Regions from separate parts of the Colwellia aquaemaris genome, predicted to be linked through region 2. Evidence: predicted binding sites of a transcription regulator. Region 2 holds the regulator's gene; each other region holds the start of a gene.
What was found. The regulator sigma-54, encoded in region 2, starts transcription at its own class of promoters, with help from an activator protein. The targets are predictions, from matches to a motif close to GTTGGCACGNNNNTNGNNT.
Positions count from the first base shown of each region.

Region 1: flgF (flagellar basal-body rod protein FlgF) is a predicted target of sigma-54. The motif match lies at 3,173-3,191, and genes of this name have one in related genera.
Region 3: AC27HL_RS07725 (DVUA0089 family protein) is a predicted target of sigma-54. The motif match lies at 1,991-2,009, and genes of this name have one in related genera.

Region 1 is NZ_BAAJLV010000001.1:815,806-824,034, reverse strand. It holds gene AC27HL_RS03660 (flagellar basal body P-ring protein FlgI) at 1-842, opposite strand, end outside; gene flgH (flagellar basal body L-ring protein FlgH) at 854-1,561, opposite strand; gene flgG (flagellar basal-body rod protein FlgG) at 1,579-2,367, opposite strand; gene flgF (flagellar basal-body rod protein FlgF) at 2,390-3,133, opposite strand; gene AC27HL_RS03640 (flagellar hook protein FlgE) at 3,315-4,832, opposite strand; gene AC27HL_RS03635 (flagellar hook assembly protein FlgD) at 4,862-5,551, opposite strand; gene flgC (flagellar basal body rod protein FlgC) at 5,571-5,990, opposite strand; gene flgB (flagellar basal body rod protein FlgB) at 5,993-6,391, opposite strand; gene AC27HL_RS03620 (CheR family methyltransferase) at 6,455-7,285, opposite strand; gene AC27HL_RS03615 (chemotaxis protein) at 7,320-8,229, opposite strand, start outside.
Region 2 is NZ_BAAJLV010000001.1:429,703-437,931, reverse strand. It holds gene lptA (lipopolysaccharide transport periplasmic protein LptA) at 1-534, shown strand, start outside; gene lptC (LPS export ABC transporter periplasmic protein LptC) at 1-23, shown strand, start outside; gene lptB (LPS export ABC transporter ATP-binding protein) at 535-1,266, shown strand; gene AC27HL_RS01975 (RNA polymerase factor sigma-54) at 1,332-2,840, shown strand; gene hpf (ribosome hibernation promoting factor) at 2,878-3,165, shown strand; gene ptsN (PTS IIA-like nitrogen regulatory protein PtsN) at 3,196-3,648, shown strand; gene rapZ (RNase adapter RapZ) at 3,655-4,509, shown strand; gene AC27HL_RS01955 (HPr family phosphocarrier protein) at 4,524-4,796, shown strand; gene mgtE (magnesium transporter) at 4,977-6,338, shown strand; gene pmbA (metalloprotease PmbA) at 6,384-7,739, opposite strand; gene yjgA (ribosome biogenesis factor YjgA) at 7,856-8,229, shown strand, end outside.
Region 3 is NZ_BAAJLV010000002.1:310,721-318,949, forward strand. It holds gene guaA (glutamine-hydrolyzing GMP synthase) at 126-1,703, shown strand; gene AC27HL_RS07725 (DVUA0089 family protein) at 2,058-2,669, shown strand; gene AC27HL_RS07730 (RecQ family ATP-dependent DNA helicase) at 2,823-4,778, shown strand; gene AC27HL_RS07735 (FKBP-type peptidyl-prolyl cis-trans isomerase) at 4,886-5,374, opposite strand; gene ygfZ (tRNA-modifying protein YgfZ) at 5,383-6,348, opposite strand; gene AC27HL_RS07745 (FAD assembly factor SdhE) at 6,546-6,797, shown strand; gene AC27HL_RS07750 (hypothetical protein) at 6,838-7,242, shown strand; gene nadB (L-aspartate oxidase) at 7,266-8,229, opposite strand, start outside.

The DNA of each region.
Region 1 (8,229 bases), 390 kb from region 2:
GTAATTCCACCATGAGTAATTGCCGCCGGCAATAAGCGAACATCAGCACCTATGACTATGGTACCGGTACGCGAGTTAACAATAATTTTCGCCGATGGAGAATCTGGTTCGAACTCTAAATTTTCTAACGTTGCTAAAAAACTTACTCTGTCTGCAGCATCTCGTGGCGCCGTAACTTTCACCGATGCTGCGTCTACAGCACGTGCCGAGCCAGCAATTAAGTTGTTGATGGTGTCTGATAATCGTTTTGCGGTGGTAAAATCGGCATTGTGCAAATTAAAAGTAATATAGTCACCTGACGTAAATGGTGATATTACTTCTCGTTCAACCATAGCTCCGTTCGCAATACGGCCAACTGTGGGGGTATTAGCAATAACTTTTGAGCCATCTAAACCTTCGGCGCCTAAGCCACTTACCACTAAGCTGCCTTGGGCAACGGCATAAGCATTACCATCTAATCCCATCAAGATAGTTTGAAGTAACGTACCGCCACGTAAACTTTGCGCACTTCCCATTGACGATACTGTTACGTCAATTTTTTGCCCTGGTTTTGAAAATGCAGGTAATTCGGCATGAACCGCCACGGCTGCAACATTCTTAATTTTGGGCTTTAAATTAGGTGGCATGGTTATACCAAAATTACTCAGCATGGTTTTAAAACTCTGCTCGGTAAACGGGCTTTGTTCACCCGTGCCAGGTAAACCAACAACTAAACCATAACCTATCAATTGGTTACTACGCACACCTGCAACATCAGCGAGATCTTTTATACGTTGCGCGTTAGCACTGGATAAAGACAAAATAAATGCGAGGCAACATAAACTACAAATTAACTTTTTCATCATATTATCCTTTATAAAGGCCACCATGAACTACTGAAAAATTTAGATAGCCAACCTTGCTCTTGCGCATCGGCAAAAGCACCAGTGCCGGCGTATTGAATACGAGCATTTGCCACTTTACTTGAGGTAATGGTGTTATTTGAGCTGATATCTTGTGAGCGAATAATACCGGTTAAGCGAATATATTCGTCGCCATTGTTTAAGGTCATCCATTTTTCGCCACGAATCATTAAATTACCATTTGGTAAAACTCTTAAAACATGAACAGATATATTTCCTGACAGACTATTACCTTGGTTTGCTTTTGAATCACCTTTAAAGTCAGACTCTTGATCATAACCAAATTGAATCGACTTATTTTTAATATTAATTGGCGTGCCACCAAACCCCGTTATTGGCTGTAAAGTTGCACTATTTTCTTTCTTTAATTCAGTTTTAGCATTTTTCTGCGCTTGCGTACTTTCACTTAAAATCACCGAAATAATATCGCCGACTCGATGCGCTTTTGAGTCGGAATAAATGTTATTAACGTAATTCACTTTAAATAATGATCCCGTTGGCACCAATGGTTCATCATTCATCTCAGGTAAAATAGGCGCAAAGTCTGGATCGTCTGGCAATGTTTTTGCCTGCTCAACACTAGCGCAAGCACTCATCAATAAAGCAATAACTCCTGCACTTATGCATCTTAATTTTAATGAAGCATCTTGTTTACTCATCATCCGCTCCCTAAATCTTATAACTGCTGGTTAATATAGCTAAGCATTTGATCTACTGCTGAAATAACTTTTGAGTTCATTTCATAAACGCGTTGACTTTCAATCAGATTAACTAACTCTTCTGTGGTATTAACATTAGAAGTTTCTAACGCTCCCTGCACTATCATGCCAAAGCCAGCCAAACCTGGAACACCTTCTTGAGGCGCGCCACTAACAGCCGTTTCTACATATAAGTTTTGGCCTATAGGCTCTAATCCTGTTGGATTAACAAAATTAACGGTATTAATTTGCCCAACCACGGCTGGCTCTGCTTGCCCTTGCAACGTTACTGAAACTTCACCATCTTGCGACACTATGATACTTAGCGCGTCTTCTGGAACAGTTATCTGTGGTTGTAGTAAATAACCAGCACCAGGAGTTACGATGGAACCTTCTTCATCCATCGTAAATTGACCATTACGAGAGTAAGCCGAAGAGCCATCAGGCATTAAAATTTCAAACATACCTTCACCTTGGATCATAAGATCTAAAGCATTATCAGTGTTTAACATATCACCTTGAGTATGAATTTTTTGTGTCGCCACTACCTTAGTACCAGCACCTAGCATCAGGCCTGAAGGCATTTCAGTATCTTGTGCCGAGCGTCCACCAGGCTGATTAATGTTTTGATAAAGTAAGTCTTCAAAAACCGCTCTACTTTTCTTAAAGCCTACTGTACTGGCGTTTGCCAAGTTATTTGAAATAACCGCAATTTCTTTAGTTTGAGCATCTAAGCCTGTTTTACTGATCCATAATGCTGGGTTCATACATCACCTCGAGAAAATTTAATTAGAATGCGCGTAATAATGAAGAGGCACTTGAGTCAACTTCTTCGGCGGTTTTCATCATTTTTAACTGCATTTCAAACTGACGTTGCAGTGCGATCATATCGGTCATTTCACCAATAGGATTTACGTTACTTGATTCAATTGCGCCACTGGCGACTTTTACTGTGATATCAGCTGGCTCGACATTGCCGTCTTTACGACGAAATAGGCCGTCATTGCCTTTTTCAATAAAACGGTTATCAGGATTGACAAGCTTTATGCGGCCAACTTCTTCCTGTACAGAACTTGGTGCCCCTTCAGGCTGAACCATAATAGTTCCATCACTCGAAATATCGATATTGTTAACGGGTAAAGGTAAAAAGATTGGGCCATTATCACCGATGACTAAATCACCACTGGATGTTTCCAATGCACCGTTATCATTTAACTTAAGTTGGCCATTACGGGTATAGGCTTCGCTTCCATCTTGAGTTTGCACAGCCATCCAACCTTGGCCTTGAATGGCAAGGTCTAAATCACGTCCAGTCGTAAGAAATGCACCACTGTCAAAGTTTTGGCCTGACCTTTCCGTCATAGAAAATACGCGAGTAGGTAAACCTTCACCAAAAGCTTGCATTGAACGAGCACTAGCAAGATCAGCTTTAAAGCCCGTTGTTTTAGCGTTAGCGAGGTTATTGGCAGTAACTGATAAGGCGTGCATATTTTGTTTTGCACCGCTCATGGCGATGTACAACATCTTATCCATAAGGAACTCCACTCAAGGTAATTTCATTTACGTGGAAGAATGCAATTAAAATGCCAAGCTACAAACATTAATTTTATAGGCAGATTTTAGGACAAAAATTTTAAATTAAACTTTCACAAATAAAAAACCAGGCAACAATAAATATTTCCTGGCTTTTAAGGGATTGAGTTAGATTCAATAATTAACGAATTTGTAATATCGTTTGGTTTAATTGGTTATCTACTTCCAACGCTCGCGAGTTAGCTTGGAAATTTCGCTGTGCTGAAATCAAGTCAATCAACTCAGATGTTAAGTTAACATTAGACTGCTCAAGAGCAGAAGAGTTGATGGTACCAAACGTACCTGAACCACCTTCCCCAGCTAATGCTTCACCTGACGTGATACTTTCTTTCCAGCCAGTATTGCCCACTTGTGTTAAGCCTTGTTCATTTGCAAAGTTTACTAACGCAATACGTGATAATGGCTCTGAAGTACCATTACTGTATGTCGCACGAACTAAGCCATCTGCACCTATATCTAGGCCTGTTAGTCGACCAACGGCCAAACCATCTTGTTGAAGTGAGGTAACTTCAAAGTTTGAGGCAAATTGTGTAGGCTCATTTGGGTTTGGACCATTAGGGTCTAAATTAAAATCAATTGCTACTGTTTGAGTTGGATCTGCACCATTGGGTAAGTGATCGGTAAATGCTACCGTTCGGATGCCACCATTTCCTACTGCCGGCGACTGACTTATAAAGTCACCCGAAGAGTTATACGATAAACGAGCACCTTTTACGCCACCTGGAGCTAACGGACCACTACCAGTGCCCCCTTGTGGAGTTGTCGCTGCTATTGCATTGGCAAGTGCTGTTTTAGCAGCGTTAAGTGTTGCCAAATCAGCAGCAGTTGGCGAGGCAATAGCATCATAAGTGGCTTGTGCCGCAGCGGCCGCCGCTGTTTCAGTCACCACTAATGCATCAGCCGCAGCTTGCACAACAGGATCATCATCTAAGTCAATCACTTTACCGTCAACCGCAGCAAACATCATCCATTGGTTTGGTGCAGTGCTTGGGTTATCTTTAACAAAGTAGTAAGTCATAATATGACTGTCACCTAATGAGTCAAAAATCGTCACTGAAGTAGAGTGATTAAAGGTCAATGGATCTGCAGGGTCAAAGTTGCCTGGCGCGGTCGAGATATATGAGTCACCAGCTGGTAAGTTCATACGAATATCAACTTCTGAAGATTGCTGTGGTGCACCAGAAGCGGTTGGGATTCGAATTGGCTCAGCTGTACTTAAACTTACGGACGCAGAAGTGCCGTCAGGGTTTACAGGAAAGCCTAGTAAATGTCCGCCTTGCGAATTCACAATAAAGTTATCTTGATTTAGTTTAAACTGGCCTGCACGTGTATATGATGTTTCTAAGCTGCCTAACTCCGGCACTGTGGCAAAAAATCCATTACCTGTTATCGCCAGATCTAGCGCATTATTAGTAAACTGAATACTACCTTGGGAAAACTGCTGCGCTACATCTGCGGTTAATACACCATCACCGACTTTTGTTTTACCCGAAGATAAAAGTGAAGCAGCATAAACATCAACAAATTCTGCTCGCGACTCTTTAAAGCCTGTGGTGTTTACGTTTGCAATGTTATTGGATGTAACATCCAGGTCTTTTTGTGCGGCGTTTAATCCGCTTAATGCGATATTGAATGACATAAATTCACCTCGTAAAAAATTCTGTTAATTTAACCTTGTGTTACTTCAACAACATCCGATAGTTTCATCGAACTGCCACCATTAAGATTTAGTAATATGTTGCCGCCTGCACCTGCCAACGTGACACTATCAACTTTGCGATACGTCATGGCTTGTAATTCATTGGCCTCACCATCAACTAGGCCAGCCACACGAAAACGATAAGCGCCTTCTGGCGCCGGTTCACCATCAGAGCCCATGCCGTCCCAAGTAAAGGTAAACTCACCAGCTTTAACACTGCCAACCGGCACGGTTTGAATAATTTCACCAGCAACGTTTTCTACATAAATATTGACATTAGATGCTGGCTTATCGGTAATTAATTTACCTTTAACTTCTTCACCTTGCTCCATACCGAATACGTTATCGTCAACTAAAACGCTACGACCAACTAATGAAGAGGCTTGCAATGCTTGGCTAGATGACATTGACGCGGCAAAGTTTGTAAATTGATCATTAAGCTCCGAAACACCATCGGTTGTAGAGAATGCTGTCATTTGTGAAATCATCTCATTATTTTCTACTGGCTTAGTTGGATCTTGATGCGATAACTCTTGTGTTAACAAGGCAAAAAAGTCTTCTTGCGTTAACATGCCGCGGTTGTTATCCGCTTCTGGCGTTGTATTTTCTTGCTGCCAACGAATATTGTCTAATGGACTAGAACCAGATACTGTTTCCATTTTAAATTCCTATATAAACTTAGCGTTGACCAAGTGTTAGCGTTTTATTCAGCATATTCTTTGCTGATTCTGCTAATTGCACATTGGTTTGATATGAGCGAGACGCCGAAATCATGTTAGTCATTTCTTCGATAACATTAACATTTGGCTTATAGATATAACCTTCACCATCAGCCATTGGATGATCCGGTGCGTACTCAACATTTAATGGTTTATTACTTTCAACAACACCTAGCACTTGTACACCGACCGACTCATTTTGCCCGGCGGCAGCTTTTTGCATCTCAGCGGCAAAAACTGGATGGCGTGCACGATACGTTTCATCGACACTACTGCTAACACTGTCGGCGTTAGCAATATTACTGGCTGTGGTATTTAGGCGTACAGACTGTGCGCTCATACCGGTACCAGAAATAGAAAATACATTAAATAGGCTCATTATTACTGCCCTCCAGTGATTGCTTTTCTCAAGCCTTTAATCTTGCCATTAAGGAATTGCAGGCTTGCTTGATATTCCATAGAGTTTTCTAGATACAAGTTTCGTTCCACTTGTACATCAACGGTATTACCGTCACCTGTATCTGGTTGATCCGGCACACGATAGCCCACACCATTGTTGAGTTCCATGCGAACATCAAAGTGTTTTTCATTGGTACGTGTCATACCGGCTTGTTGTTTGGAGGAGGCTTGTGCTAACGCTGCTTGAAAATCCATTCCCTTTGCTTTGTAGCCCGGGGTATCGGCATTCGCTATATTACTAGCAATAAGCTCTGCGCGCTGGGCACGTACTTGTAATCCCTGCGGGTGAATACCAAATGCTTTTTCAAAACTAATAGCCATAAAGAAACCTCCAATTTAATGGAGATTTCTAATACAATATTTATGCCATAGTTATTTTGACGGTTATTTTTTCTGGTAAACAATACCTGGATTGCAGCGGTTCATATTAAAGTCTTGGCTGATTCCAGATAGCGACTCAGAAGCACCTAAAAACAAATAACCATTGTTATTTAATGTGCCATGAATCTGAGAGATAATTTGTGTTTTCAGTTCTGGGGAAAAATAGATTAAAACATTTCGACAAAAAACCAGATCAAAACGTCCCATTAAACTATAGCTATTAAGCAAGTTTAACTGTCGAAAACTGACCATGTTTTTAATCACACTTTTGACTTTTAACATGCCGTTATCGCCATTTTCAAAAAATTGACGCTTACGCTCTAACGACAGGCCTCTTGACAATGCTAAGCTATCATAATGGGCATATTTACAATGTTCTAACATGGTATTTGAAATATCAGTACCAATAATTTGTACACCACCAGGAAAAGCGCCAGGGTTACTTTGTTGGTATTCATAAATAGCCATGGCAATAGAATAAGGTTCTTGCCCAGATGAACTTGCCGCAGACCATATTTTTAAGGGGGTTCTTTGCCCTTTAAATTCAGGCAGTAACTTTTTCTTTAACAACTCAAATGGATACTCATCCCGAAACCACAACGTTTCGTTTGTGGTCATAGCATCTATTACTGCGGCACGTAATTGCCGCTTCACTGGATTTAAGGTTTGCGCCACCAAATCTGACAATGACGCTACTTCAAACTTTGCCATTAATGGCGCTAATCGGCTTTTCACTAAGTACTGCTTACTTGCACCTAATACAATACCGCACTGCTGCTCTAGAAATGTTCTAAACTGCTGATAGCTTTTATCATCGAGTTGTTTAGTTGGCACTAGTTATAATCCATCTATATTAATCATTAAAAAACTACGACGATATTTCGTCATGCTTCAACCATTTCTTTACCGCTGTTGCCAGTTCATCAGGATGAAACTTAGGAATAAAATCTTCCGCGCCAACTTTCTCCACCATGGCGTTGTTAAAAACACCACTTAACGATGTATGAAGAATTACTGGAACGTCGCGCATACGTTCATTTTGTTTAATTTCGGCCGTTAAGGTATAACCGTCCATTTCTGGCATTTCAATGTCTGAGATAAGCAAGGCAACCTTTTCCGTGATCGTGCTATTACACTCCTCGGCGATCGCTTCAAGCTGAGTTAATGCGTCTTGACCATTCTTAGCCAATAACATATTTAAACCCAATGGCTCGAGTGCTCGTTTCACTTGGTTACGTGCAACCGTAGAATCATCAGCAATCATAATGACCCTATCACCAACTTCCTCACCAACGGTTTCATCTGCAACGCCTTCACTTAACTCAGTTGAAATTGGGCTAATTTCATTCAGGATCTTTTCAACATCAAGAATCGAGACCATTTCTTTATCAATTTCTGTGACCGCAGTTAAATAGCTCGACTTTCCGGTACCTTCTGGCGGCGGCATTATGTCTTTCCAGCTCAATGTTACAATGCGCTCAACACCAGCAACGAGGAAGCCTTGAACGCTACGATTGTACTCTGCAATAATGACAAAACTGTCATCCGTTTGTACAATTTCTGGTCCACCTGTAGCTTTACTTAAATCAATAACTGAAATTGTTTGGCCCCGAATATGGGCAACACCTTTAATAAACTTGTCTTGCTTAGGTAATGATGTCAAACGTGGGCAAGGCATAACTTCGCGCACTTTAAATACGTTAATGCCAAAGCGCTGCCTACCTACCAGCTTAAATAGCAGTAGCTCCAATCGGTTCTGACCTACCAGTTGTGTGCGC
Region 2 (8,229 bases):
TTTACAAAAAAACTAAAAGTTAGCTTAGCTTGCATTGCTACGGCAATATTCTTAACACCGGCAGTGAATGCTGAAAAATTTGATGTTGACCAAGAAATTAAAATTTCTTCTTCTCGACAGGCCGCTGATCTAAAAAACAAGATATTCAGCTATATCGACAATGTCATTATCTCGCAAGGCACGCTCACCATTAACGCAGAGTTAGTGCAAGTTATTGCCCAAGACAAAAGCGAAGATAAAATTTATATTGCCAAAGGCTCACCTGCTACATTTGCACAAACCTTAGAAGACGGCAGCCCAATTAACTTACAAGCTAATGAAATTAGATATGAACCAGCAAAAAAAATCGTCATTATTTCAGGCAACGCCTTACTAACCCAAGAAGGCAGTGAAGTCAGTGGTAATAAAATCACCTATAACTTTGAAACTGAATACGTCAATGCTGAAAGCTTAGAAAATACGGTTGTTGAAACAGTGCTACAACCTAAAAACAAACCTGAATTACCGAAAGAGAAAAAGGAAAAGCAGAACTAAATGTCAAAATCTACATTATCTGCAACGGGTTTAGCGAAATCTTATAAAGGCCGAAAGGTTGTTAAAAACGTTAGTTTAAAAGTATCGGCTGGACAAATTGTCGGCTTACTTGGCCCTAATGGCGCCGGTAAAACAACCTCATTTTATATGATTGTAGGCTTAGTAAACAATGATAGCGGTGCCATCGTATTAAATGACGAAGACTTAACATTACTGCCAATGCATGAACGTGCTCGCAAAGGTATTGGCTACTTACCGCAAGAAGCCTCTATATTTCGAAAATTGTCTGTATATGACAACATCATGGCCATTTTACAAACTCGAAAATCATTATCAGATATCGAGAAAGAAGAAAAGCTTGAGCATTTATTAGAAGAATTTAATATCGGCCATATTAAAGATAATTTAGGAATGAGCTTATCTGGTGGCGAACGTCGCCGAGTTGAAATTGCTCGCGCTCTTGCCGCCGATCCTAAATTTATTTTATTAGATGAGCCATTTGCCGGTGTTGATCCAATTTCAGTAGGTGATATAAAAAAAATTATCCTACACTTAAAAGAACGAGGCATAGGTATTTTGATAACCGACCACAACGTACGAGAGACCTTAGACGTATGTGAACATGCCTATATTGTTAGCCATGGTGAACTAATTGCAGAAGGTGACGCGGATCAAATTCTTGCAAATCAACATGTAAGAGATGTATACCTAGGCGAACAATTCACGCTATAGTTAATAGCAGGCTTTAGCAATAAAATAACAATGTGTTAAATAGTAACAGGGAAAAGAAAACCTAAATGCGTCCTACTCTGCAGCTCCGTATCGGACAACAGTTAACCATGACCCCGCAATTGCAACAAGCAATTAAGTTGTTGCAACTGTCGACTTTAGACTTACAGCAAGAGATTCAGGAAGCGCTTGAAAGTAATCCGCTGCTTGAAATGGATGAAAATCAAGTAAACACTTCAGAAAGCACCCCTGATAATTTAGAAGAGGCCTTTTCAGCCAATGTTGGCGAAGCCTCAGAAGTCACTCTTTCAGATGGTAGCGAAGATTCAGCGCCAACGATTGACGAAATAAGCTCAGCCGAAGGTTTAGCAAAAACAGATATTCCGGAAGAGTTAAATAACGATACCACTTGGGATGACAATTTTAGTGCCGGTGCTAGCAGTGGTGCGGTAGGTCCAGCCTCAGAAGATTATACTTATCAAGGTGAAACTAAAGACTCTATTCAAGACCACTTATTATGGCAAATGGAGCTAAGCCCTTTTACAGAAACAGACCAAGCTATTGCTACAGCCATTATTGAAGCGGTTGACGAAGCCGGCTACTTAACTGTATCTGCAGAAGAAATATTGGAAAGTGTTGGCATAGAAGACGTAGAGCTTGATGAAGTTGAAGTTGTACTTAAACGCATCAACGTATTTGACCCAGTTGGTGTTGCAGCTCGTTCCATCCCCGAATGTTTATTAATACAGTTAAATCAATTTTCCAGCGATACGCCATGGTTAGAAGAGAGCAAGTTAGCTGTTAGTAAATATATCGATTTACTTGGTAACCGCGACTACCGTCAATTAATGCGAAAACTGCGCTTAAAAGAAGACCAATTACGTGAAGTCATTCGCTTAATCCAAACCCTTGACCCTCGCCCAGGTGACAGTGTTATCAAAAGCGAAGAACAATATGTTATTCCTGATGTTTCAGTAGAAAAGAAAAATGGTCGTTGGACGGTCGAATTAAACCCTGACACTGCCCCTAAGCTTTCAGTGAATCAGCAATATGCGGCAATGTCTCGTTCAATGAAATCTTCTACCGACTCACAATTTATTCGCTCAAATTTGCAAGAAGCAAAATGGTTTATTAAGAGCTTAGAAAGCCGAAACGATACCTTGTTAAAAGTATCTAATTGTATTGTGCAACGCCAGCAAGGCTTCTTCGAACACGGGCCAGAGGCAATGCGCCCTATGGTTTTGAATGACATTGCTGAAGCGGTTGATATGCATGAGTCAACAATTTCTCGGGTTACTACGCAAAAGTACATGCATACGCCAAGAGGTATTTTTGAGTTAAAGTATTTCTTCTCTAGTCATGTTAGTACCGAAAATGGCGGTGAATGTTCATCAACAGCTATTCGTGAACTTATTAAAAAGCTCGTTTCTGCAGAAATTCCAGCCAAGCCGCTAAGTGATAGCAAAATGGCTGATATTCTGGCAGAACAAGGTATTAAAGTAGCAAGACGCACTATCGCTAAATATCGCGAATCACTTTCAATACCACCATCGAATCAACGTAAAAGCCTATTGTAGGTTTGGTTTATTTACCCGAAAAAGAGGATTGAAGCATATGCAAATTAATCTTACCGGACACCATGTCGATGTTACCGATTCATTACGTGATTATGTTAATGGAAAATTTGAAAAGCTTGAGCGACATTTTGATCATATAAACAATGTTCATGTAGTTTTAACCGTTGAAAAGCTTAATCAAATTGCTGAATCAACGGTTCACCTAAGTGGCAGTGAAGTACATGCTAAAGCTGAAAATAGCGATATGTATGCTTCTATCGATTCATTAATCGATAAGCTCGACCGCCAAATATTAAAATATAAAGGCAAAATTAGTAAACACTAATATCCCTCTCATTAGGTCTTTGAAGTAATTATGAAGTTGCAAGACATCTTAACTCCGGACTGCACAATATGTGCAGCTCCGGGCTCCAGCAAAAAACGTGTATTAGAATATTTAAGTAGCTTAGCTTCAGAGAAATTACCCAATCACGATACATTTCAGTTATTAGAGAGCTTAATTAAGCGTGAGAAAATGGGCTCTACAGGTATTGGAAATGGTATTGCCATTCCACATGGTCGTTTAGAAAATGCCGAAAAACCAATTGCCGTCGTTATCACCACCGAACAAGCCATTAATTTTGATTCTATTGATCATCGCCCTGTAGATATTTTTATCGCCTTATTTGTTGCTGAAGAAGAATGCCAAAATCACCTATGTACACTACAAAGCATTGCCCAAACATTTCGTGATAAACAATTTTGTAAACAAGTCCGCAAGTGTGACAATAGCCAAGCACTATTCGACTTAATCCAACAAGCGAGTTAAATTGTAATGAAGCTAATTATTGTCAGTGGTCGCTCGGGATCTGGTAAAAGTGTTGCGCTACGTGTTTTAGAAGACTTAGGCTATTACTGTGTTGACAACATTCCTGTTAATTTATTGCCGGCACTAACCCATACAGTCATTAATGATTATGAAAATGTTGCCGTCAGTCTCGATGTTCGCAACATGCCAGCAGATCCTAATGATGTACCAGAAATAATCGACTATTTGCCCAGTGCGGTTGAGCTAAATTTATTATATTTAGACGCAGATGATAGCGATCTCATTCGACGTTTTAGTGAAACTCGACGCTTGCACCCCTTGATCAAACAAAATATCGCTCTTGACCAAGCGATTGCGCTCGAAAAGCAACTCCTTGAACCCATTGCTACACGTGCGCACTTGTATATAAATACCAGCCAATTGTCACCGCATCAATTAGCCGATCTAGTACGCGAAAGAATTCTCGGCAAGAAATCTGGTTCTATGGTAATTGTGTTCGAATCTTTTGGTTTTAAACATGGCGTTCCTCAGGATGCTGACTATGTTTTTGATGCTCGCTTTTTACCTAATCCATATTGGGATAAAGAACTAAAAAGTCACACAGGGCTAGATAAACCTGTACAAGACTTTCTAGCAAGCCAACCAATAGTCACTAAGTTTATCTGGCAAATTAACAGTTTTATGATGACCTGGTTACCGCATCTAGAACGCAACAATCGCAGCTATGTCACTATCGCGATTGGTTGCACAGGAGGAAAACACAGATCGGTTTATATCGCGGAGCTTCTTGCTAATAATATGCGAAAAGAGCGTGATGATGTGCAATCTCGCCATCGTGACTTAACACTTGCCAGTACCTGATTTCACCAATAACTATGCCAATTGACCGCCAAGTAAAAATAATTAATAAGCTAGGGCTACACGCCCGAGCAGCAACTAAATTGGCACAACTTAGCCAGAAGTTTAATGCCTCTATTACCATAGAACTTGAAGGTAACCATGCTGACGCCAACAGCATCATGGGCTTAATGTTACTAGCTGGCGCACAGGGTAAAATTGTCAATGTCATTACCTCAGGTACAGATGCTGAACTTGCATTAAACGAAGTTTGTCAATTATTTAGTGATAAATTTGATGAGGACGAGTAATAAAACTTGCCCTATCTGCTCAACCAGTTTTTAAGTCAATAAAAAAGCTGCGAAAAATAACAAATTACGATAAACTCAGTCTCGGAGTTTATTAAAATTACTCTGCAACATTAACTTAATAAACATCCTCCATAATAATAATTTTCAGTTTTCGTTTTTGTAACGGCACAGGACAGTAATATGCCGGAAGTTTCTGAACAAGAGTACAGCCACCAACGCTTACAGCAAGTAAATGATGCCCTTGGCAGTGGTATGTATGTCTATGTCCGTAAACTATTACAAGACATGCCAGCCTTTGATCTAGCCCTATTACTAGAATCTTCACCAATTAAAAGTCGTGCTGTACTTTGGCAACTAATTGACGCTGATAATCACGGTGAAGTTCTCGAAGAACTAAATGAAGAAGTTCGTAAAGGCATACTGAAAAATATTCGACCTGAGAAGCTAGCTGCCGTTGCAGAAGGTATGGACGTTGATGACTTGGCGGAAGTTTTCCGTACCTTACCTGATAGTGTTTACCGAGAAGTTCTCAGCTCAATGGATTCACAAGATCGTAGCCGAGTCGAAGCGGCATTGTCATACGAAGAAGATACCGCTGGCGGTATCATGAACACTGACACCATCTCAATCCGTCCCGATGTGACGGTTGATGTGGTTTTGCGCTACTTAAGACTTCGTGGTGAGTTGCCAGAAGCAACCGACTCCTTTTATGTGGTTGACCGAGAAGATCATTTTGTCGGTGCAGTCTCCTTAACAGCCATAGTAACGGCAAAACCTGAAACCATCATTTCAACCCTCATTGATGATGAAATTGAAGCTATCGCCGCAGATTTAAATGAAAAAGACGTTGCACAGTTGTTTGAAAGGCATGATTGGTTTTCTGCGCCCGTTGTTGATGAAGAAGATCGCCTTGTTGGTCGTATTACCGTAGACGATGTTGTTGATATTATTCGTGAAGAAGCCGAACACTCCATGATGAGTATGGCAGGTCTAGATGATGAAGCTGATACATTCGCCCCAGTTATTAAAAGTACTCAACAGCGCTCTGTTTGGCTTGGCGTCAATTTAATTACCGCACTTATGGCTGTTGCCGTTTCAAGTATGTTTGAAGGCATTTTAAGTCAATTGGCGATACTAGCCGTTTTAAATTCACTAGTACCGAGTATGGGGGGCGTAGCAGGAAATCAAACCTTAACTCTGGTTATTCGTGGTATTGCCTTAGGCCATGTCGGTGAAAGTAACTCACGCGTTTTACTTTATAAAGAGCTCGCGGTTGGCTTCTTCAATGGTATGATTTGGGCGATACTAATCGCCACTGTTGTGGCCCTTTGGCAACAAAATATAATGCTAGGTGCTATTATTGCATTTGCGATGTTAATGAATATGACCGCAGCGGGTATTGCCGGAGTTACCATTCCATTAATGCTTAAAAAGATGAATATCGACCCTGCTTTGGCTGGCAGCGTCATACTAACCACGATAACCGATGTGGTCGGTATTTTTGCCTTTTTAGGCACTGCAACGCTATTTTTAGGCACGTAGATAAGACGAGCGCTCTTTGATCGCCCGCCTAATAGGCAACTTAAGCTAGTTACCCGCTACTTGCATTTCGTTAATAATAATAGAACCAGTACGAATACTGCCGCGCATATCTAAATCGTTACCGATTGCCACAATACCAGCAAACATATCCTGCAATTTACCAGCAATGGTTATTTCATCGACAGGATAAGCTATTTCACCATTTTCTACCCAAAAGCCTGCAGCACCGCGCGAGTAATCACCAGTAACTACATTAACGCCTTGACCCATTAATTCCGTCACCAGTAAACCTGTACCCAAGGTTTTCAGCATAGCATCAAAGTCTCCACCTTGACCTTGTTCTTTTAGTGCTAACTGCCAGTTATGAATGCCACCTGCATGACCTGTGGTTTGCATACCAAGTTTGCGCGCAGAATAACTGGTCAATAAGTAAGAAGCTAATCGACCATTGGTAATAATTTCTCGATCGATGGTTGCCACCCCTTCACTATCAAAAGCACTACTGGCTAACGCCTTTTTCAAATGTGGTCGTTCATTGACAGTTAAAAATTCAGGGAAAACTTGTTTTCCCATCGAATTCATTAAAAATGATGACTCACGGTATAAGTTACCACCACTAATTGCTGCAATGTAATGACCAAAAAGCGTATTGGCAATATCAGCACGAAACATCACTGGCACTTTCGTGGTTGCTAGTTTATGTGCCCCTAAACGCGACAAAGCTTCTGATGCGGATTTTTTTCCGATACTGGCGGCACTTTCCATGGCATCAAAATCGCGATTTACCGTATAGGCGTAATCACGTTGCATATCTTCGCCTTCATTGGCAATCATGACACAGCTTAAGCTATGGCGGGTGCTTGGATAACCGACTAGTTGACCATGACTATTGCCATATACTTTAAAGCCTTCAAAACTTGCCAATGTCGCGCCATCAGAATTATTAATACGTTCGTCATAAGCTAAGGCTGTGTCTTCACATTCTTTCGCGAAACTAATGGCCTGCTCAGTTGTTAGTGTTTTTGGGTGATATAAGTCTAAATCATCAGGTGACATAGCTAGCAGCTCTTTATCTGCAATGCCCGAGCAGTCATCAACTGAGGTATATCTAGCAATATTTACCGCAGCTTCAATCGTTTGCTTTAGTGCCTTTTCAGATAAGTCTGCCGTCGAAGCGCTGCCTTTTCGCCCTGCTTTATACACTGTAATGCCCAAAGCGCCGTCACTGGTAAATTCAACATTTTCCACTTCTCCTAAGCGGGTATTAACACTTAAGCCTTGTTGGCGGCTCATAGCCACTTCAGCACCATCAGCACCTAATGTTTTGGCCATCGCCATTGCGTCACTTACACGCTGCTTAACATGTTCTATTTGCGTTTGGATACTATCTGAATCGCTCATGGGTAAATTATTTCTCACATTGAATGCTATTTTTTTCGATACCAGCAATAGGAATGTTTTTGCTGTACCAGCTTTGTTGTATACTATAGGGAATTATTACTTGATTACCCAATATTATGCCCCAGTCTGCCAACGATATCGACGAATTAGAAGAAGAATTACTGAGTAAATCAGAAATAAAACGCGAAATGCACCGACTACAAGATTTTGCTCTTGGTTTAGTGAAAATGTCTAAGCACCAGCGTAGTCGCCTACCGTTAACAGAAGAATTAAAAGATGCCATGATATTGGCTGACAAAATTACTAACAAGCATGAAGCCTTGCGCCGTCATGTTCGCCATATTGCAAAAATTTTATCAGAAACTGATCTTGAGCCAATCAAGCAAGCCATGGATGTTATGGCCAATAAGCATCAGCAAGAATCGGCTAAATTTGACAAGTTAGAGCAAATGCGAGATGAGCTTATTGCTCAAGGTAATGAATCAGTGGA
Region 3 (8,229 bases), on a different contig from region 2:
TGAAATAACTTTAAATTATTCCATTTATTTTTTAAAAAATTAGAAATTTTACAACAGGCTGAGCTATAAATATGGTGGCTCAGCCTGTTCATTATTAAATAGACATATTATTAGGAACAAAACACATGAGTAAAGACATTCATGATCACCGCATACTAATTTTAGATTTTGGTTCACAATATACGCAGCTAATCGCTCGTCGCGTGCGTGAAATAGGCGTTTACTGTGAACTTTGGGCATGGGATGTTACAGAAGAGCAAATTAAAGGCTTTAACCCAACCGGTATTATTTTAGCGGGTGGCCCTGAGTCAGTGACTGAAAACGACTCACCAAGAGCACCTGAGTTTGTATTTAATGCGGGCGTGCCAGTATTAGGTATTTGTTACGGCATGCAAACCATGGCCGAGCAGTTAGGTGGCGCCGTTGAGAGCTCAGAACATAAAGAATTTGGTTACGCTGCAGTTGAAGTTATTGCTAAATCGGCACTATTTAATGCCATTGAAGATAGCGTTGGCGAAAATGGTAATGCTTTACTAGATGTTTGGATGAGTCATGGCGATAAAGTGTCGGCTATTCCTGAAGGCTTTACCGCTGTTGCGCAAACACCTAGCTGCAAATATGCGGCAATGGCAAATGAAGAGAAGAATTTTTACGGCGTACAATTTCACCCTGAAGTGACTCACACTAAGCAAGGTATGCGTATTCTTGAGCACTTTATTGTTGATATTTGCCAATGTGAAAAACTTTGGACATCAGCATCTATTATCGAAGACGCTATTGCGAAAATGAAAGCACAAGTGGGCGACGACGAAGTTGTGCTTGGTCTTTCAGGTGGTGTTGATTCATCAGTTGTGGCAATGCTTTTACATCGTGCTATTGGTGACAAGCTAACCTGTGTATTTGTTGATAACGGCTTACTTCGACTTAATGAAGGTAAGCAAGTAATGGATATGTTTGGTGATCATTTTGGCTTAAATATTATTCATGTAGATGCTGAGAATCGCTTCTTAGATCGCCTTGCTGATGAAAATGATCCAGAGAAAAAACGTAAAATTATTGGCAATGTTTTTGTTGAAATTTTTGATGAAGAAGCCGGTAAATTAACTAATGCTAAATGGTTAGCACAAGGTACGATCTACCCAGATGTAATTGAGTCAGCTGCATCTGCTACGGGTAAAGCTCATGTTATTAAGTCACACCACAATGTTGGTGGCCTACCGGAGGATATGGAGCTTGGTTTAGTTGAACCTTTACGTGAATTATTTAAAGATGAAGTACGTAAAATTGGTTTAGAGCTTGGCTTACCGTACGACATGCTTTATCGCCACCCGTTTCCAGGTCCTGGCTTAGGTGTGCGTATTCTTGGTGAAGTGAAGAAAGAGTATGCTGACTTATTACGCCGTGCAGATCACATTTTTATTGAAGAACTACATAAGCATGATTTATACAATAAAGTTAGCCAAGCATTTACCGTTTTCTTACCTGTACGCTCGGTTGGTGTTATGGGTGATGGACGTAAATATGACTGGGTAGTGAGTTTGCGGGCTGTTGAAACAATTGATTTTATGACGGCGCATTGGGCACATTTACCGTATGATTTCTTAGGGTTAGTGTCTAACCGTATTATCAATGAAATTGATGGTATTTCTCGTGTAGTTTACGATATTTCTGGTAAACCGCCAGCAACGATTGAATGGGAATAATTCTACACAGATAGATTTAGCCTACAGCTCTTATATTATGAGTTATTGCTAAACTAGCTACCAATTAAAAATACATTTTATAGCTGTCTATATTCAAGTTATGGCAATCTATCAATATTTATTAAAAACCTCATTACTGGAAAGTAATGAGGTTTTTTTGTTCAAAGCTTAGAATAATTTCTTTATAACATTTTGTATTTTAAAGGTAAATTGTCAGTTTGTTTTACATTGTACATATGTAGAATTTTTGCGGTAAGTTAACTTTTTGATTTATATTGATATTTTGTTTTGGCTGGATTTTTGCTTTGCATGGCATCGGCACGTGCCAAACTAATAATTTTTAAAGGAATAATAATGAAAAAAATATTTGCTGTCGCTTTAGCATTTGCACTTTCTACAACTGCCAATGCAGGCTTAATTACATCATCCTTTACCGGTGATTTTGATGATAATGACGCACGTTATTATATCTCATTTGATGTAACAGCTGATAACACCAATGTAAATTTAGTTACCTGGAGTTACGCCGGTGGTGTTAATTTAGCGGGAACGGTTATTGCCGATGGTGGCTTTGACACTCAGTTATTCTTATTTGACTCACTAGGTGCCCTAATTACCAGTGATGATGATGGCTCAAGTACTGTTTCAGCAACAAGTGGGAATTCATACGACTCATTAATTTCTCAGGCGTTGAATATTGGCTCATATACTGCGGTTTTAACTCAGTATAATAGCGACTTTGTTTCTGGAGACTTATTTACCGGAAATTGGAGTAATTCTGGGCAGTCTAATTATAATGGCAGAAGCTCTCAATACGCTTTTGATATTTCAGGTAATGATTTAGTTAACGTAACTGGCTTAGGATTAAATGTTACTCCTGATGTTAGTGTTCCTGAGCCAGCGTCAATAGCATTGTTTGGTGCGGTAATATTTGGGTTAGCAGTTCGCCGTAAAACAAAAAAGTAGTAATATTGTGAATACATAGAAGCCTTGCCATTGAGCAAGGCTTCTATTTTCGTCATTGGTAATGCGTTCGAGCCAGGGCTTGTTGCCGAAGTTAGTGTTGTATCTATGCTAATAAAGTAAACTAGGCTCAGATATTGAATATTTGAGTACAGCATGTCGATGTTACAACACTCCTTAAAATCTCATTTTGGTTTTGACACCTTTAGAGCCGGGCAAGAGCAAACTGTTACTCAGTTGCTTAATGGTGATTCTTCCCTTGCAATATTTCCAACCGGAGCCGGTAAGTCTCTTTGCTATCAATTAGCGGCAATTAATTTACCGCATTTAACGCTTGTGGTATCACCATTGTTGGCTTTAATGAAGGATCAGTTAGCGTTTTTGCACGCCAAAGGCATACCAGCTGCTAGTATCGACTCTACCTTATCGTTTGAGCAAAGCCAGCAAATTATTCGAGATGTTCGTTCTGGAAAAATAAAAATATTAATGGTGTCGGTGGAGCGTTTTAAGAATGAACGCTTCCGGCAATTTATAGAGTCGATAGCCATCTCAATGTTGGTCGTAGACGAAGCGCATTGTATTTCTGAATGGGGTCATAATTTCCGGCCTGACTATTTAAAATTGCCTCGATATCGACAAGAGTTAAATATTCCTTTGGTGCTGCTTTTAACGGCAACGGCTACCAAGCAAGTTAAGCAAGATATGGCGAATAAATTTGCCATTGCGCCTAAACATATAGTGCAAACGGGGTTTTATCGCAGTAACTTGGACCTGTCTGTATTACCTGTTACCGATGAACAAAAAAATAGTGTCCTGCTAAATATTATTAAGCAAAATAATGGTAGCGGTATTGTTTACGTTACTTTGCAACAAAGTGCAGAAAAAGTTGCAGAGTTTTTGCAGCTACAAGGGCTACAAGCTCAGGCTTATCATGCGGGTTTTAAAGATGAGGTCAGAAAAAAAATCCAACAAGACTTTATGCAAGGAAATACCCGTATTGTTGTTGCGACTATTGCGTTTGGTATGGGCATAGATAAATCAGATATTCGTTTTGTTATTCATTATGACTTACCCAAATCAATCGAGAACTATAGTCAAGAAATAGGTCGTGCGGGCAGAGATAAGCAACACTCTGCTTGTTTTACGTTAGCAAACCTTGATGGAATTCACACCGTAGAGAACTTTGTTTATGCCGACACGCCAGAGTGCACTAGCATTGATTATGTATTGCAAAATATTCGCAATGAAGTGCAAGATGGCCAATGGGAGCTGCAAGTACTGGCTTTGTCTAACGCCAGTAATATTAAGCAATTACCTTTAAAAACTTTACTGGTTCAACTAGAGTTGATGGGAATTATTACCGCTAAATTTAGTTATTTTGCTGACTTTAAATTTAAATTTTTGACATCCAAAGAGCAAATTATTAATAGCTTTGATGGTGAGCGTGCTGAATTTTTACAACATATATTTCAAAGCGCTAAAATGAAAAAAGTGTGGGGCGAGCCTGACTTTGATGTGATGCACACGCGTTTCCAAGCGCCAAGAAAACGCATTGTTTCGGCATTAGAGTATTTAGCCGAGCAACAGCATATTGTTTTGGAAACGAAAAAGGCCACTGAGGTATTTAGTGTCAATATGCTGATGTTAGACAATGCCAATTTAGTAGAGCAACTATTTCAATATTTTGCGGAAAAAGAGCAAGCTGAAATAGGACGTATAAATAGGCTAGTACAGTTTTTTCAAAGCGAACAATGTTTGACTAGGCAATTGTCATACTATTTTGACGATCAACATGCGCCGCTGCAATGTGGGCATTGCTCTGTATGCCGAGGGCAAGTGGCAATATTACCGTATTCAAATGAGCAACAGGCGGTTAGTGCAGAAACCATTGCACTGGCGATTGGACAAATACAGCAGCACTTTTCGAGCTTAAAAGCTACCGCAACCACATTGCCCAAAGGTTTATCTATCGACACTATTTGTCGGTTTTTATCCGGCATGAGTGTGCCGCTATTTACTCGCACTAAAGTACGTCAATTAAGTTACTTTGCCGTGTGTCAGCACATGCGTTACGCTGATATTAAAGCGCAGGTGGTAAGTATTTTAAGATAAGATCAAAAAAGGCACTTTATCAGTGCCTTTATGTTCAGGATGAACGGTATAGCGCGGGGGCATGGCCGCTCTTAGGCAACCTGCCTTTCGTAATTAGTTAACGTGTCTTAGTGGCTATGCCCACAACCTCCTTCACCATGTACATGACCATGTGCTAATTCTTCATCTGTAGCATCACGTACTTCTAATATTTCAACGTCAAATTTTAAATCAATTCCAGCAAGTGGGTGATTACCATCAACAGTAATTTCATCTTCTTGTACATCAATTACAATAACCGTCTGCTCGCCTTCGTCAGTGGTTGCGCGAAGCTGGCTCCCAACATCTAAATCTTCAATGCCGGCGAACATTTCTTTTGGCACCGTTTGTACAAAGCCGTCTTCGCGTTGTCCATAAGCATTTTCTGCATTGACTTCAACTTCAAATTTATCGCCAGCTTCATGGCCAACCAATGCTTCTTCTAATCCAGGAATAAGGTAGTGTGAGCCCTGAATAACCGCTAGTGGGCTATGATCATATGAACTATCAATAAGTGTGTCTTCGCTGTCTGATACGGCGTAATGTAATACAACAACTTTGTTGTCAGAAATTTTCATAATTGGTCCTAATCGGCGTTTGTGCTAATAGTGTATGGAAGTGGAGTAATTGTTAACTTGGAAACTTGTTCCTTAATGCGAAGTTCAGTCGATGGCTCTACATCGTTGGCTAAAATCGCTTGAATATAGGTTTGTTCATTACTTGCTTGATATGCAGATAATACGTCACCAGCCTTACGCCAGTTGTCGCCTATTTTTTTCTCAATAATGTCACCTGCTGTAACATTACTAGTCTTTCCGATAAGTGAATATAAAGCACGCTTATTTTTGCCTAGATACTGCATTCTGGCGACGGTTTCTTGCCCTAAATAACAACCCTTAGTAAAACTAATACCGTTTATAGCTTGTAGGTTAAGCATTTGCGGAACATATTCAGCAATATTTTGCTCTGAAAGCATAGGGAAGCCTTCAGTGATCTCTAATAATTGCCAAACTTTGTCATGAAATACTGGAAAGTCGAATGTTGCGGAAATGTTCGCTAGGCGTTCGTCGTCAGCAATAATTAAATACCGATTAATTTTACCAGCGATATAAATTAAGGTTGTGCTGTCACTTTCAACAACAGGAGTTAAGGTGTCTGGTACTTGCTCAAACAATTCTGCCATTTTAGCGCTGGCATTATTACCTGCAATTGCTAAGAAGTTAAGGTCTGATGCTTGGCTTATTTCGACCTTTGCAAAAACACCAAATTTTTGTAATTCGCTTAACGACTGTGCAATAGAGCTACTAGGTTGGATCAGTAAATATTCTTTGTTACGTTCAATTAAACGAAAGGCTGAAAATACTTTACCTTTGGCGTTACAATGTGCGCCAGTTAATAACTTTTCTTGAGCTAAATTATTAACGTCACAAGTGACTTGCCCTTGTAGATATTTGGCTTGCTCTTCACCTGATAACGAAATTGCCGATACGCTGTTTAGGCTAATTGCAAAGAGATCAGGTAATTGGTTATAACTTGGTAAGTTATCATTCATGATATTCATCATCCGGCATTGGTGCAGAAAAGGCTACTAAAACAGTAAATGAGGACTATTATTCCAATTACAACCACTTGTCAGTATTTTCTGCTAATTTAAAGTGGTAAATCATAGGTAATTTTATGATCATTGCATGGCTATTTTTAGTATGAATTTGTTAGAATAGTATAAGATTTAATTAATTAGGGTGATGTATGTCATTAACGGATAATAAACCTCGATTGCGCTGGGCTTGTCGACGCGGAATGTTAGAGCTAGATGTGCTATTCATGCCATTTGTTGAAGAAGCATATGATGGGCTTACAATTGAAAATAAAGCAATTTTCGAGCGATTATTAGAGTGTCAAGACCCTGAGTTATTTGCTTGGTTTATGGGACATGAAACTTGTGAAGACGAAGAGCTTAACTCCATGGTGCAATTTATATTACAGCGCATTAAAGTTTAATATTAAGGTATCGCCTTCACCACATAAGGCGATATCAATATTGGTTATTATATTAGGTACTTGCTATCTTTTTTTGCTAGTTACTATAGGCTTTAAGCTATGGTTTACGTTAGTTTTGTTGTTACTAGCTTATATTGTTATTGGTTATCAAGCCCATATTCTTCTCTATTTTCAGCATAGTTCATGCCTTTTAATTGCTAAATACCTACGGCAAAAAAATGATGTCTTTATATTAACTGAAGTTGGTCAGTATCAAGCTGACCAACTTCAGTATCAATTATCAACAGCTTCTCATATTAACTTATGGGGCTATTGGTTTGTTTTTCTAGATAAGAAAGTACCAAGTAGATTTATTTTTAAAGACAGTCTGTCAAAGCAAGATAATGCAAGAGTTGCACGTACTATCATGCGACTACGATTCAATCCAAAGGCAATCAAAAATTAATTGCCAGAAGTTACTATTTATCACTAAGGGGTAAGTATGGTGATTTTTGCTTCATCGAGTGTATGTGGAAAATCTAAAGTGTAGTGCAGGCCACGACTTTCCTTTCTATTAAGCGCTGATTTAATAATAAGTTCGGCAACTTGCACTAAATTACGCAGTTCAAGTAAATTGTTGCTGACTCTGAAATGTCGGTAGTACTCTTCAATTTCACTTTGCAATAACTCCACGCGATGTAGAGCGCGCTCTAAACGTTTTGTTGTACGAACAATGCCAACATAATCCCACATAAACAACCTTAGTTCATGCCAATTATGTTGAATAACAACCTCTTCATCTGAGTCTGTAACCCGGCTTTCATCCCACGCAGGAAGCTTAATAAAAGGTTTATTATGGCTAAGGTTTTTTTCTATATCTAAAGCTGCGGCTCTAGCAAACACTAAGCATTCAAGTAAAGAATTACTGGCCATGCGATTTGCGCCGTGCAACCCTGTATAGGAAACCTCACCTATGGCATATAAATTTTCAGTGTCAGTTTTACCTTGTTTATTTATCATAACGCCACCACAAGTGTAATGAGCGGCAGGCACAACAGGCATAGGTTGCTTGGTAATATCTATACCTAAAGAGCGTGTTTTTTCGTATATGGTTGGGAAATGCTGTTTGATAAAGTCAGCTGATTTATGGCTGATATCTAAATACATACAGTCGGCACCAAGACGTTTCATTTCAAAATCGATGGCGCGAGCAACAATATCACGAGGTGCTAGTTCTGCGCGCTCGTCAAAGCTTGGCATAAAACGACTTCCGTCAGGTCGACGTAAAATAGCACCTTCACCACGCAGTGCTTCTGTTAATAGAAATGTTCCTGCTTCAGGGTGAAATAAACAAGTAGGGTGAAATTGATTAAACTCCATATTGGCAACTCGACAGCCTGCACGCCATGCCATAGCGACACCATCGCCGCTGGCAACATCAGGGTTTGACGTA